DNA from 2 places in the Roseateles sp. P5_E8 genome. Region 1 is predicted to be linked to the other one. Evidence: predicted binding sites of a transcription regulator. Region 1 holds the regulator's gene; the other holds the start of a gene.
What was found. The regulator sigma-54, encoded in region 1, starts transcription at its own class of promoters, with help from an activator protein. The targets are predictions, from matches to a motif close to TGGCANGNAANCTGCTTT.

Region 2: ACXRVZ_RS13470 (pilin) is a predicted target of sigma-54. The motif match lies at 2,945-2,962, and genes of this name have one in related genera.

What each region holds. Positions count from the first base shown of each region.
Region 1 is NZ_JBGCUM010000079.1:3,837-11,011, reverse strand. It holds gene argS (arginine--tRNA ligase) at 1-124, shown strand, start outside; gene ACXRVZ_RS25630 (SPOR domain-containing protein) at 121-795, shown strand; gene ACXRVZ_RS25625 (thiol:disulfide interchange protein DsbA/DsbL) at 822-1,484, shown strand; gene ACXRVZ_RS25620 (thiol:disulfide interchange protein DsbA/DsbL) at 1,481-2,134, shown strand; gene lptA (lipopolysaccharide transport periplasmic protein LptA) at 2,180-2,785, shown strand; gene lptB (LPS export ABC transporter ATP-binding protein) at 2,785-3,585, shown strand; gene ACXRVZ_RS25605 (RNA polymerase factor sigma-54) at 3,746-5,239, shown strand; gene ACXRVZ_RS25600 (hypothetical protein) at 5,248-5,778, shown strand; gene ACXRVZ_RS25595 (alpha/beta hydrolase) at 5,795-6,658, opposite strand; gene ACXRVZ_RS25590 (alpha/beta hydrolase) at 6,660-7,175, opposite strand, start outside.
Region 2 is NZ_JBGCUM010000019.1:36,129-43,303, forward strand. It holds gene ACXRVZ_RS13455 (NAD(P)/FAD-dependent oxidoreductase) at 1-77, opposite strand, end outside; gene ACXRVZ_RS13460 (GtrA family protein) at 74-484, opposite strand; gene ACXRVZ_RS13465 (hypothetical protein) at 481-2,370, opposite strand; gene ACXRVZ_RS13470 (pilin) at 2,451-2,900, opposite strand; gene ACXRVZ_RS13475 (MBL fold metallo-hydrolase) at 3,141-3,926, opposite strand; gene ACXRVZ_RS13480 (FHA domain-containing protein) at 4,129-4,782, opposite strand; gene ACXRVZ_RS13485 (Stp1/IreP family PP2C-type Ser/Thr phosphatase) at 4,831-5,628, opposite strand; gene ACXRVZ_RS13490 (serine/threonine-protein kinase) at 5,625-6,746, opposite strand; gene ACXRVZ_RS13495 (TerC family protein) at 6,757-7,175, opposite strand, start outside.

The sequences.
Region 1 (7,175 bases):
CCGCGCCCGCGTGGCCCTGCTGGCCGCCACGCGCCAGGTGCTGGCCAACGCTTTAGGCATGCTGGGCGTCAGCGCGCCCGAACAGATGAACCGCGACACTGCTGAAACCCTGGAGACCGAATGAGTTCTGCATCCAAGCCCGCCGGCCAGAAAAGCCAGAAGGGCGGCTTTGTCCTCGGCCTCATCGTCGGCCTGCTCGTCGGCCTCGCGGTCGCCCTGGGCGTGGCCCTGTACATCACCAAGGTGCCCATCCCCTTCGTGAACAAGGTGCCGCAGCGCACCGCCGAGCAGGACGCCGCCGAGACCGAGCGCAACAAGAACTGGGACCCGAACGCGCCGCTGGCCGGCAAGGCCGCGCGCAGCGCCAGCGGTGTGGTCAACGCGCCGCCGCCGCTGACCGCCCCGCCGCCAGCCACCACGACAGCCAGCGCCGCCGTGGCCGCCGCCAGCGCTGCGGCCACCCTGCCGCCGGTGGTGACGGCACAGCCCAAGCCCGTCGCGCCCAAGGCCGAGGCCGCCGCCTCAGCTACCGCCCCGGCAGCCGCGGCGGGTGCCGACGCCTACATCTACTTCGTGCAGGCCGGCGCCTTCACCCGGCCCGAGGAGGCCGAAGCCCAGAAGGCCAAGCTGGCCATCCAGGGCTTCACGGCCAAGCTGATGGAGCGCGAACAAAACGGCCGCACTGTCTACCGCGTGCGCCTCGGGCCCGTTGATACCCGCGAGGCCGCCGAAGACCTCCAGCGCAAGATCGAGGGGGCCGGTTTCGAGGCCAATCTCGTTCGTGTACAACGCTGAACTCCAAGCCAAGGACACCTGACGTCATGAAGCGCCGCGATTTCTCCGCCCTGCTCGCCACCACGCCGCTCGCGGCTGCCGCCGGCTCCGCCTTTGCCCAGGGCGGTCCGATTGAAGGCCGCCAGTACACCGCACTGGACAGGCCCCTGGCCACGCCGCCAGGCAAGATCGAGGTGGTGGAGTTCTTCTGGTACGGCTGCCCGCACTGCTACGCCTTCGAGCCCCTGATCGAGGCCTGGTCCAGGCAATTGGCCGCCGACGTCACCTTCCGCAAGGTGCATGTGGCCTTCCGCGCCAACGTCAAGATCCACCAGCGCATGTTCTACACGCTGGAGAGCATGGGCAAGGAAGCCGCCACCCGCCCCGCCATCTTCAAGGCCATGCACGAGCAGGGCCAGGCGTTGGAAGACGCCAAGAGCCAGGCCAAGTTCCTCAGCGCCCTGGGCGTGGACCCGGTCAAGTACCAGGACGCCTACAACTCCTTCGGCGTGCAGACCAAGGCCACCCAGGCCGAGAAGCTGTCCGAGGCCTACAACATCGACGGCGTGCCCAGCATCGGCATCGGTGGCCGCTTCCTGACCTCGCCCAGCATGGCCGGCGTGGGCCAGCGCCTGCCCGAGCATGAGCTCGGCCAGCGCGCGCTGCAGTACGCCGACTTCCTGATCCAGCGAGTGCGGCGCAAGGCATGAAGCGTCGCCACGCCACTCTCGCTCTCGCCGCCACCAGCCTGGCGCCGGCTGCCTGGGCCCAGGGCGCGCCCGTCGAGGGCCGGCACTACGCCCGCCTGGCGCAGCGCCTGCCGGGCGCGCCGGGCAAGATCGAGGTCATCGAGTTCTTCTTTTACAAGTGCCCGCACTGCTTCGCCTTCGACCCGCTGCTGGAGGCCTGGGTGCACCAGCTGCCGGCGGATGTGAGCTTTCGCCGTGTGCCGGTGGGCCAGCAGGCCATGCTCAAGCTGCATGCGCGCACGTATTACGCGCTGGAGGCCATGGGCGCGCTGACGTCGGCGGTGCACGCTGGCATCTTCAATGCCTTCCACCGCCAGGGCGTGGATGCCAATGACGAGGCGGCCATCACCGCCCTGGTCGGCAAGCTGGGCGTGGACGCCGCCAAGTTCAAGGCGGCCTTCGCCTCCTTCGGCGTGCAGTCCAGGCTGGCGCAAGGGCAGAAGCTGGCCGAGCTGAGCGGCGCCGACCAGGTGCCCGCCCTCGTCATCGGCGGGCGTTTCCGCACCGGCCCCGGCATGGGCGCCAACGCCAACCAAAGCGAAACCGCCCTGGGCCAGCAGGCCCTAGCCGTCGCGGATTTCCTGATCAAGTTGTCACGAGAGAAAGGCTGAGGGCGGTATCGCGCCCATAGAATGGCCTGCAACTTCCGTGCCGCCATGTCTTCGCGACTCCTTCTCCTCCTCGCTGCGCTGACCGCCACTGCCGCCCTCGCAGAGAAGGGCGACCGCCTGAAGCCGATGGTCTTTACGCAGGACAAGCGGGGCATCGTAGACGGCGTCAACCAGCGCACAGAGCTGGAAGGCAACGTCATCATCACCCAAGGAAGCCTGATGCTGCGCGCCGAGAAGGTGGACGTGCGCGAAACTCGCGATGGCTACGTTCAGGCCTATGCGAGCGGCACCGCCGGCAAGCCGGTCAGCTTTCGCCAGGCGCGCGACGTCCCTGGCGAAGCCATCGAGGGTGTGGCCGATCAGCTCGAATACGACACCCGCACCGAGAACGTGCGCTTCATCGGCAACGCCAATGTGCGCAGCATGCGCGGCGCGGCGATTGCCAACGAGGTGACGGGCGCCGTCATCGTCTACAACAGCCGCACCGAGGTCTTCACGCTGGAAGGCGGCAGCGCCTCGCCCAACTCGAACGGCCGCACGCGCATCGTCATGATGCCGCGCCCGCAGCCGGCCGAGGACGCCGCCTCGGCGCCGCCGGCAGCCTTGCCACTGAAGCCGTCGACGACGCTGCAGCCAGGCAAGCCTTCGTGATGGGCGACGCGTCCGTCACGCTTGAATCCCCGGCCGCCGGCGTCCAGCCAACGGCCTGCGGCAGCCGCCTCGAAGCCGAGGGTCTGGCCAAGACCTATGGCGTGCGCAAGGTCGTCAAGAACGTCCATGTGCGAGTCGACTGCGGCGAGGTGGTCGGCCTGCTCGGCCCCAATGGCGCCGGCAAGACGACCAGCTTCTACATGATCGTCGGCCTCGTCCGCTCGGACGCCGGCATCATCCGCATCGACGGCGCCGAGGTGCAGCGCCTGCCCATCCACTCACGCGCCCGCCTGGGCCTGAGCTATCTGCCGCAGGAAGCGTCCATCTTCCGCAAGCTCACCGTCGCGCAGAACATCCGCGCCGTGCTGGAGCTGCAGCAGGACGCCAAGGGCCGGTCCCTGGGCAAGGCGCGCATCGACGAGCTGCTCAACGGCCTGCTGCACGACCTCTCCATCGACGGCCTGCGCGACAGCCCGGCGCCGGCCCTGTCGGGCGGCGAGCGCCGCCGCGTCGAGATCGCCCGCGCCCTGGCCACGCAACCGCGCTTCATCCTGCTGGACGAGCCCTTTGCCGGCGTCGACCCCATCGCCGTGCTGGAGATCCAGCGCATCATCGGTTTCCTGAAGAGCCGCGGCATCGGCGTGCTGATCACGGACCACAACGTCCGCGAGACGCTGGGCATCTGCGACCGCGCCTACATCATCAGCGAGGGCGCCGTGCTCGCCGAAGGCACGCCCGACGAGATCGTGGCCAACGCCGACGTGCGCAAGGTCTATCTCGGCGAAAACTTCCGCATGTAGAGATGGACAACCCCTCGCCCATCCTCGCGTCGCTGAACGCGAGCGCGTCTGGTCGGTCCCCCGAGGGGACGGCGATGCTTGCCGCATTGAGCGGCAAGCACATCGCCAGCGCGGGCCGGCTTGGGAGCGGCCCGGCGCTCGGCCCGCAAGGAACTCTGGGATGAAGCAGACCCTCCAGGTCCGCCTCAGTCAGCATCTCGCGCTGACGCCCCAGCTGCAGCAATCCATCCGGCTGCTGCAGCTGTCGACGCTGGAGCTGAACCAGGAAGTCGAGCAGATGCTGGCCACCAACCCGCTGCTGGACACCGAGGAGGAGTTCACCGTCAGCGCCCCCGAGCTGGCCTCGAACGCGCCGGCCGAGAGCGGCACCGAGGCTTCGGCCGGCGAGTCGGAAAGCGGCGACGCCCCCGAGCTGACCGCCGAGGAATTCGGCGGTACCGAGCGCGAGGACTGGGAGAACGGCACCGAGCGCGACGACTTCGACGGCATCCGCGAGCTGCCCAGCAACAGCTCCGGCGCCAGCGGCGACGACGACGGCGAGCGCGAGAGCCAGGAGTTCGCCGAAGCCACGCTGGCCGAGCATCTCACCCAGCAACTCGCCGGCCACCACCTCTCCCCCGAGGACCGCGCCGCGCTGCAGATCCTCATCGAGTCGCTCAACGAGGATGGTTATCTCGAAGACACGCTCGACGAGATCGCCGCCTCCCTGGCCGAGGACGAAGAGACGCGCGAGGAACTGCTGGACCACCTGCGCATCGCCCTGCGCCTGCTGCAAAGCCTGGACCCGGCCGGCATTGCCGCGCGCGACCTGTCCGAATGCCTGGTGCTGCAATTGCGCGCCTGCCCCAAGTGCCCCGCCCAGGTCGTCGCCATCCTGATCTGCAAGGGTCATTTGGAGCTGCTGGCCCGCCGCGACATGCGCCGCCTGATGGCCGAAACCGGCGCGGACGAACACATCCTGCGCGAGGCGCAGGGGCTCATCACCCGGCTCGAACCCAAGCCCGGCCGCCGCTTTGCGCGTGGCGCCGCTGCAGCCATCGTCCCCGACGTCATCGTGCGCAAGGTGGGCCGCGAATTCCGCGTCATGCTCAACCCCGAGGTGGCGCCCAAGCTGCGCATCAACGAGCTCTACGCCAACGCGCTGCGCGCCACGCGCGGCGGCATCAGCAACTCGCCGCTGGGCGGGCAGCTACAGGAGGCGCGCTGGTTCATCAAGAACATCCAGCAGCGCTTCGACACCATCCTGCGCGTCAGCCAGGCCATCGTCGAGCGCCAGCGCGGCTTCTTCACGCACGGCGAGCTGGCCATGAAGCCGCTGGTGCTGCGCGAGATCGCCGACGAACTGGGCCTGCACGAATCCACCATCTCGCGCGTGACGACGGCCAAGTACATGGCCACCAGCTGGGGCACCTTCGAGCTGAAGTATTTCTTCGGCTCGGGGCTGTCGACGGAAGCCGGCGGCGAGGCGTCCAGCACGGCGGTGCGCGCGCTCATCAAGCAGTTCGTCGCGGCCGAGGACATCAAGAAGCCGCTGTCCGACAGCGCGCTCGCGGCGATGCTGGAAGAGCAAGGCATCCAGTGCGCGCGGCGCACGGTGGCCAAATACCGCGAAGGAATGAAGATCGCGCCGGCGAATTTGAGGAAGGCGCTGTAGGCACTCTCATGCGATTCAGCCAAACCCTCGCCTTGCTGGTGTTCTGCATGCTGAGCAGTCAGACGAACGCTCACCAGGACAGGATTCTCTCGCTGGCTTCTGACGGCAGCATTCCGGAACTTCCGTCGCAGTACACGTTGACGCGCTTGAAGATGGAGTTCGCGGACAAAGAGTCCGGCAGGCCGACGAAAGTGACCTTCATCTCCGGCGGGAAGCAGACCGTCATTGAACGCTGTGTGCTCCAAACCCTGCCCGCAGACTCATGGAAGACGGTCTCGCTATCGGGCTCTTGGTATCACGAGCGGAGCACGCTGCCCCACTACGTCTCGATTCGGTTCAAGACGCCGGCTCAGTCACCGAGGCTGCCAGCGCCCGTTGGCATTTCATTTCTGTTCAGCCTGGAAGATGCGCGGCTTCTCCAGATTGAAGCCACCACCGCGACGTCGAACGAAAACGAGGTGCAGTCGCGAGCCATCGACCTCAAAGGCGGCTGCCCCCTCCCTGGTGCTGCACGTGGCAGCATCTCCAAGCTGAATTGACACCCGTAGCCCGGCCTCAATCCTTGGATGGCCCCGTCTCCGGCGCCAGCGGCTCGAACACGAAGCGCATGCCGCGCGCATAGCTTTCCGGCTTCGTGCCGCCGTGGCGCTCGCCGTCGATGATGCGGTTCTGGAACACCAGGCCGGGATGCTTCAACTCGGGCAGCAGGGCCTGATAGCGCTTGATGCCGGCCAGGTAGGCGGGCCACTCCCACTCGGCGCCGGTCACATAGAGACGTGCCTTGATGGGCTTGCCCGTTGCGGCATAGGCCTTGGCGAGGCCAATGAGCCAGTCGTTGTCGACGTTCACCGCCGGGCTGGCCGCGACATAGCCCTCGAACAGCGTCGGCCGCGTGTACATCGCGTACAGCGTGAACAGACCGCCGAGCGAGCTGCCGGCCAGCATGCGGTGGGCCGGGTCGCCGCGGTAGTCGCGCTCCACCAGCGGGATGATGTCGCGCTCCAGCGTGGCCAGGAACTTGTCGGCGTGGCCGGAGTCGCCCGGCTGCGGGAGCTTTACCGGCGACAAGTCGCCGATGCGCAGCTGGCCGTAGTCGAGGTTCTGGCCCGCATAGCCCAGGCCCACGATGATGAACTCGGGCACGACGCGATCAGCGACCTTGCTGTTGTAGGCGTTGATGTGGGTCGTGAAGTCCCAGTAGGCGTCGGTGACGTAGAGCACTGGGTAGCGCCGCGCGGGCTCCTTGGCGAAGGACGCGGGCAGGTGGATGTGCAGCTGGTAGCTCCGGCCATCCGCCGTCGGCGGCAGCACACGCAGCTGCGTGTTCGGGACGACATGCGGCGGATAGCCGGGCGCCGGGTCCGCCAGCACTTGCGGCGCGCTGGACAGGAGGGCCAGCGCGAGGGCGAACTGCTTCACGTCAGTCTTTCGACTTCCCCGTCTCCGGCGCCAGCGGCTCGAACACAAAGCGCATGCCGCGCGTGTAGCTCTCGGCCTTGGTGCCCCCATGCCGCTCGCCATCGATGGTGCGGTTTTGATAGACCAGCTCGGGGTGCTTCAACTCCGGCAGCAGCGCCTGGTAGCGCTTGATGCCGGCGAGGAACCCGGGCCATTCGTTCTCGGCGCCGGTGACATACAGCCGCGCCTTGATGGGCTTGCCCGTCGCGGCATAGGCCTTGGCCTGGCCGATGATCCAGTCGTTGCCGGCGACGACGGCCGGGCTGGCGGCGATATAGCCCTTGAAGAGATCGGGCTTGGCATACATCGCATGCAGCGTGAACAGCCCGCCGAGCGAGCTGCCGGCCAGGTAGCGCTGGGCCGGGTCGGCGCGGTACTCGCGCTCCAGCAGCGGGAAGATGTCCTTCTCCAGCGAGGCGATGAACTTGTCAGCGTTGCCGCTGCTGGAAGACAGGGGGTTCATACGCACCGGCGACAG
Region 2 (7,175 bases), on a different contig from region 1:
CCGGCGCGCAGCAGTTCGAGGCCGGCGGTCAGGCCGGCCGGGCCGGCGCCGATGATGAGGGTGGAGGGCTGGGTCATGGCTGCGTGGCGAGCACCGTGCGGCGGTCGGTGAACAAAAGGGCCTTGCGCAGCGCGAAGTTGAAGAGGAAGACGCCGCAGGCGCTGGTCAGCTTGGCCGCCAGCGGCGCTACGCCGAGTTGCGCGACCAGCAGCCACAGCAACGCCTCGGTCAGCAGCAGGCCGGCCGCGCCGATGAGGGCGAACAGCGCGAACTCGTTGCGGCGGTCGGCCAGGCGGTGCTGAGAGAACACAAGCCGCGTGCTGATCGTGTAGACCAGCATCAGGCCCAAGCTGAAGCCCAGGCAGGCGGCCACGGCGAGGTGCACGCCCAGGCGCAGGCTGAGGCTGAACACGGCGGTGTCCAGCGCTAGCGCAGCGGCGCTGGCCGCGAAATAAAGCAGGAATTCGCGCAAGGTTGAGGTCATGTCAGGCTTTGCGGCGGTTTGAGCTGGGAGCAGGCATAAAGGGCATAGGTCTGCGGCAGGTCGCGGTGTTCGGGCGGTTGCCAGGTGGCCAGCGGCTCGACCGGCAGCCGACCCAGCAGCACCAGGAAGTCGGGCGCATCGGGCTGGCTGCACAGCGTCGTCAAGCGCTGCTCTGCCGGCTTATCACAGTGGAGTCGATCGGCTCGGCTGCGGTTGAGCGAGGCGCCGGTCAGGCAGCGCTCGTGATCGTCGTTGATTGGCCGGTACATCTCCTTGCGTGGGCCGAAGAGGAGTCCGGTATCGCGGTTAAACAGCACGCCGGCCCCCTGTTGCGACGCATAGTGGCTGGGTCGCTCCAACAGGCTCCACACCGGCACGAGATGCTCGGGCCAGTAGACCGTGGCATGGGCCGGCAGGTGGGCGGCGAAGGGATGCGCTGCAGCGGGCGGGGACTCCACGGCGCGCACGATGTCCGGGCGCTGGTCCCAGTGGGTTGCCGAGGCGATCAACAGCAGCGCACTCAGGCTCAAGGCCGCCAGCGCACCCGCCGGCCGCTTGCCGGCGATGAACATCAGCCCCGCGAAACCGCAGGCCGCGACGGGCGGGAAGGCAGCCACCTTGCCGAAGCCATCGCCCCAGGCGGTGTTGGGAAACTGCCAGCCCAGCTGCCGCAGCGCGCCGTCGAGCTGATAGGCCGACAGGCCCAGCACGCACAGCAGGATGCAGGCGCAGGCCAGCCGCACCGTGGCCGGCGACACCTCGCCTGCCCGCCAGGCGGCCAGCGAGGCCAGGGCCCAGAGAGACAGGGTGGCGGCGCCATGATCCATGCCGATGTGGGCATTCAACAGGGCCAGCGCCAGCGCACAGGCGCTGACCGGCCACAGCCCGCCGAGTTGCCACAGGCGTGCGAGCAGCCAGGGCGACAGCGCCATGGCCAGCAGATGCGCGACCCAATGCGCCCGCCAGAGCTGTAATTGCGTCAGCAGCACCGCGTGCCAGCCGTCTGTAGCAAGCGCGGTCAGGCCGATGAACGCGACGGTGGTGATGACGACGGCATGGAGCAGGCGAGTCCAGTCGTCGGTCGGCCTGAGCCGGCTCACCGCCAGCAGCACGGCCAGATCCAGCGCGACGCTCAGCTTGTCCTGGAGCGTCCAGTTGCCCAGCAGCACCTGGCGATTGCCGGTCTCTACCAGCGCCCACCAGTAGGGGTCATAGGTCTTCAGCAGGCCGTTCCAGGGCGGCACGCCCGCGAGCGCGGCGATCAGCACGACGGGAATCGCGGCGAGCAGCCACAGCCAGCGCCGGTCCGTCTCGGCGAGATAGCACCAGCTCACTGCCATGACGGGCAGGGCCATCAGCGGATGGAAGAGCGCGGCCAGCACCTGCAAGGCCACCGTGAGGCGCCGCCGGCCGGCGAGCAGCGCCACGAGGCTCCACAGCAGGGCCGGTTCCGCGAAATTGCGAGCGGTGACAAAGGTCTCGCCATAGCTGAACACCCAGCTGCCGCCGTAGACCGGCGACATCACCGCAAAAGCGAGCAGACCCCACAGAGGGAAATTGTGCGTGGGCGCAAAGCGCCGCAGCAGGGCCAGCACCGCCCCCAGCATCAGCAGCCAGCCGGCCAGCAGCACGCCGATATGCGTGGCCATCACGCCCAGGTGCTCGTAAAGCGGCACCATCAGGTGGGAGTAGATGGAGTAGCGGTCCTGCGAGCCAGCGGCAAAGAAGATGTCGTCGCTCAGCCCCGGCACGCGGGAGTTGAGCAGCACCTGCCCGAAGTAGAGGATGCCGTCATGCCGCAGGCCCTGGTAGGGGTGGGCCAGCAGCATCCAGGCGGCAACGGCCAGCAGCGCGGCGAGGCTTTGCAGTCGACTCAGGTTGTGCATGGACGCAAACGTCAAAAAGAAAGGGGCCGAGGCCCCTTTCCTTGTTTGTGCCGCCGGGGCGGCACGTTCCAGTCTCACGATCAGCTGGAGACGTTGTTCTTCTCGATGGCTTCCTTGATGACTGTGTCGGTGATGGTCGTCTCGGTCTTCCAGATGACCGCATCGCCCACGACATCTGCCGGCGTGAATTTGATTGTCTTGCCCTGGATGCCAGTGCCGATGTCATTGAGCGTCAAGGTGATGACGCCGGCTGCGACTGCGACGGATGCAACTTCCTTGGTCACCACCGTATTGGGAATGCCGCTCTTGCCGAGGTCGCAGTTCGTCGTCGTGCCACCGTTTTCCTGGATGCACAAAGCAACGGCACTCTTGTAGGCATCGCCCACCGTGATGGCGTTCGCGGACTTGGCGCGGGTCGTGTAGGTGCGGTACTGCGGCAGAGCCACAGCAGCCAGGATGCCGATGATGGCCACGACGATCATCAGTTCGATCAGGGTGAAGCCCTTTTGGGCGCGTGCTTTCAGTTGCATGTCGGTTACTCCAGCGAGTGTTTGGGAGGGAGGCAGACCCCATGAATGCAGGGGGCGTGCCAGCTTCTTTGCCGGCTGCGGGCGTGCGAAATCGCACATTTGGCCGCCTTGCCGGGCTGGGCCTGACAAAAATCGTCACTTCGGCCTGACGCGTTCTGTCAGTCGCGGCCTGAGGAGCAAGAAACGTCAGTCAAGAAAAACGGCGCCGAGGCGCCGTTGACGGATGAAAGCACCGAGCGCCTACAGCGCCATCTCCTGCCCGGCCTGTAACGCGCTGATTCGGTGCGGGCTGTTCAGTGCCTGCACGCCCTGCATGACGGCCTCGGCTTCGCCAGGCTTGATGTGGGTGATGCGCACGTCGACGCTGCCGGCCAGCTGGGCCAGTTCCCGCCCCAGGTCGGACGGGCAGAGGTGCTGGCTGACATGGGCGACCTCCACCTCGTCGTCGCTGAAGGCCGTTTCGATGACGAGGTGGGACAGGCGCAGCTGGGCCAGGCGGCGCCACAACGCAGGGTTGGGGCCGGTGTCGCCGGTGAAGACCCAGTGGGCGTGGCCGCTGGCTTCGCCACCGTCGACGGCGAAACCGACCGCCGGCACGGTGTGGACGGCGGACAGCACCTCGATGACGCGGCCACCGAGCTCCAGGCGGTCACCGATCTGGAAGGGGTGCAGGCTGAGGACGGGTGCCTCGCGGCTGGGCAGGCGCGTGAAGTCGGGCCAGATGGCGCCGTTGAAGATGTGCTGTTGCAGCGTGGCCAGCGTTTGCGGCAGGGCGTGCACCTGGATGGGCGGGCGGCCGGCGGCGACGCGCAGGCGCAGCACGGCATCGGCCAGCAGCGGGATGCCCAGCACATGGTCCAGATGGGAGTGGCTGAGCAGGATGTGGTCGATGGCGGCCAGGGCATCCAGCGGCAGGTCACCCACGCCGGTGCCGGCGTCGATGAGGACATCGTCGTCGAGCAGGAAGGCGGTGGTCTTGTAGCCGGCGGCGATGGCGCCGGAGCAGCCCAGGACGCGGATATTCATGCGGTGCGTTGGCTCGGGATTCGGGGCCTCGCGTCAGGCGAGGTGGAGCCAAGAATGTACGCAGCGGACCGGTATCGGAGGCGGTCGGATTACCGAGTTGGGGGTATCCCAATCGTGAGGAAGTCACAGCAGCCGCGACCCCGGCTGCTCATGCTGCAGACCCCGCCAATCCGGCTCGGCCGGACGGTCCGGGTCGGGCGCTTCAACCCTGGATGAACTGCATCTGCGTGCCGGCCAGCTCGATGAGATCTCCGCTGCGCAAGGCGATGGATTCGCCCGTCAACGGAATGCCGTTGACGCTGGGGCGCTGGGCCCCCTCGACGTGGGCGAAGACGTAGCCGGTGGGGCGCTTGGTGATGGACGCGACCTGCACGCCGGGCTTGCCCAGCGTCGTGACGACCTTGCTCAGCGCCACTTCGCGGCCGGCGGCGGCGCCGGTCAGCACCTTGATGGAGGCCGGGCCGATGACCGGAGCGCTGCCGAGACCGCCGAATGAGGAGCCCAGTCCGCCCAGCGCCGGCACTGCCGCACCGGGCTTGAGGATCATGGTCTTCTCATAGTCGTTGCCGTCATTGAGCAGGAACTTGATCTTGTACTTGCCGATCTCGACGGTGTCGTGGTCGGCCAGCAGCTGCTTCTTGATGGCCTTGCCGTTGATGTAGGTGCCGTTGGTGGAATTGAGGTCTTCAATGAAAACGTCGTTGCCGACCATCTGCAGGACAGCGTGCTCGCCGGAGACGGCGAGGTTGTCGATGACGATGTCGTTGTAGGGCCGCCGACCGAGCGTCGTCTTGTCCTTGGTGATCTGCACCTCTTTGATCACGACACCGTCGAGCGAAACCACCAGTTTGCCCATGAATGACCTCAAGTTCTGTTGTACGTGCCGTGACTCTTAGGCGAGGACTCAGTTGCCGCCACGTCGCCCGAAGGGCCACCAGCCCCGGCCTTCGGTTCGTTGGCGGCCGTCTGCGCGGGCCAGGATGAGCGCGATGTTATCGCGACCGCCGCTGTCATTGGCTGCGTTGATCAGCGCCTGCGCAGTCTCGGGTAGGGCCGTGTTGCCATTGAGCAGGTTGGCGATGCTGTCATCGTCGAGCATGTCGGAGAGCCCGTCCGAGCACATTAGGTAGATGTCGCCGGCCTGGATCTCGTGCAGATGCAGCTCCATCAGTACGGTGTCTTCGACGCCGACGGCGCGCGTGACGAGGTTCTTGTTGCTGGAGAAGGCGGCCTCCTCCACGGTCAGCAGGCCGGCGTCGATCTGCTCCTGCAGCAGGGAATGGTCGCGCGTGATCTGCATCAGGCGGCCGGCGCGCAGGCGGTAGGCGCGCGAGTCGCCCACATGGCCGAGCAGCAGCCCCTCGGGGCGGAAGACGCCGAGCACCAGCGTCGTGCCCATGCCGGCATAGCGCGGGTTGGTGTTGGCGGCGTTGAAGATGGCGCGGTTGGCGTTGTCCACGCAGATGTCCATCGCGCGCCTGACTTCGCCGGCACGGGCCTCGCGGCCGGCGTCTTTCAGCCAGCGGCCGAGTTCGGTGTTGACGAAGCCGGTCAGCATCTGGCTGGCCACCTCGCCGGCGTTGTAGCCGCCCATGCCGTCGGCCAGCACGGCAAGGCCGGCCGCCTCATCGAGGGCAACCGAGTCTTCGTTGTTGTCGCGAGCGCGGCCCACGTCGGTGGCGCTGAAGAACTCCAGGATCATGAGGCTTGAGGTGGCTCGTGGGGCTCGGCAGGGGAGAGACGATTCTGCCCTGCTTCCTCCGGCGTCAAGCGCAGTGTTTGTGCGAAGGCTGCATCGGGGGACTTGACGGGCTCGGGCGCAGGCGGCTCGTTCTGCAGATCCATGATGAGGACGGCTTCGAGGTCGCGCGCCATCTGCTCGCCGGAGGCGTAGCGCAGCTCGGGCCGCTTCTCCTGCGCGACGGTCAACACCAGCGCGAGGGACTCGGGCAGGCCGGGGCGGCGGATGCGCACGTCGGGCGCCGGCTGGGTGGCGATCTGCTGCATCAGCCGCGCCATGGAGTCGCTCTGATGCGGCAGCGTGCCGGTGAGCAGTTGATAGAGCAGCACGCCCAGGGAGTAGAGGTCGCTGCGGCCGTCCACCGTCAGGCCGGACAACTGCTCGGGCGACATGAAGGAGGGCGTCCCGAGCACGAGGCCGGTGCGCGTGCGGCTGCCGTCGCCGACCCGGGCGATGCCGAAGTCCATCAGCTTCAAGCTGCCGTTGACGCGGTCTAGCATGACGTTGGCCGGCTTGATGTCGCGGTGAATAATGCCCTGACTGTGGGCATAGTGCAGTGCGCGCGCCAGGCGCACGCCGATCTGCACGACCTCGCGCACCGGCAGCAGCTGGCCGGCCTTGGCGAACAGGCTGAGGTCGCGGCCCAGCACGTAATCCAGGGCGAGCCAGGCGTCGCGGCCGTCCTGGCCGGCATCGACGACCTGCAGGATGTCCGGGTGCTCCAGCGCCCGCGCCGCACGGGCCTCGCGCATAAAGCGCTCGCGCACATCGGCCAGGTCTTCCGACGAGAACTCGCGGCTCAGCGCCAGGCGCTTGATGGCGACCTGGCGGCCGGTGGAGCGTTGCGTGGCCTTGTAGACGATGGCCATGGCGCCGCGGCCTATCTCGGCGCCGAGTTCGAAGTCATGCAGGTTGGGCGGCGACGCGGCCTGCGATGAGGAGGCGCCAGGGGCCTGCGTCTGCTGCACGGCGGGTAGCGTCGAAGGCTCGTCCTGTGGCGCGTCTGCGCTTTCGGCGACCCTGCCGATGAGGCGCTGCCAAAAGCCGCCTGCCGTGCCGGGTTTGCTGCCGCTTGCCATGCGGCAGATCTTAGGTCGGCTCGCGCTTGCTGCGGCGGGCGAGTGCAAGACCCACCACGACGACAAGGACCGCGCAGCTGATGCTGACCGCGTAGTCCATGCCATGCATGTGCGTCTCGAACCACTCATGCACGGCCATATCCGTCGTCGCCATCTCGCCGGCGACGAAGCCCAGCAGCGCTGCGCCGAGTGTGATGATGGCCGGGAAACGCTCCATCAACTTCAGCAGCAGCGTGCTACCGAAGATGATCAACGGAATGGACAACCCCAGGCCGATGACGAGCAGCGGCAGGCGCAGTGGCTCGGGCGCGCTGTTGGCGGCGGCGGCCACGGCGATGACGTTGTCCAGACTCATGACCAGGTCGGCGATGAGGATGGTGCGAACGGCCGTCCACAGGTTGCCGCTGGCGTGCACGTCGGCGTCGTCAT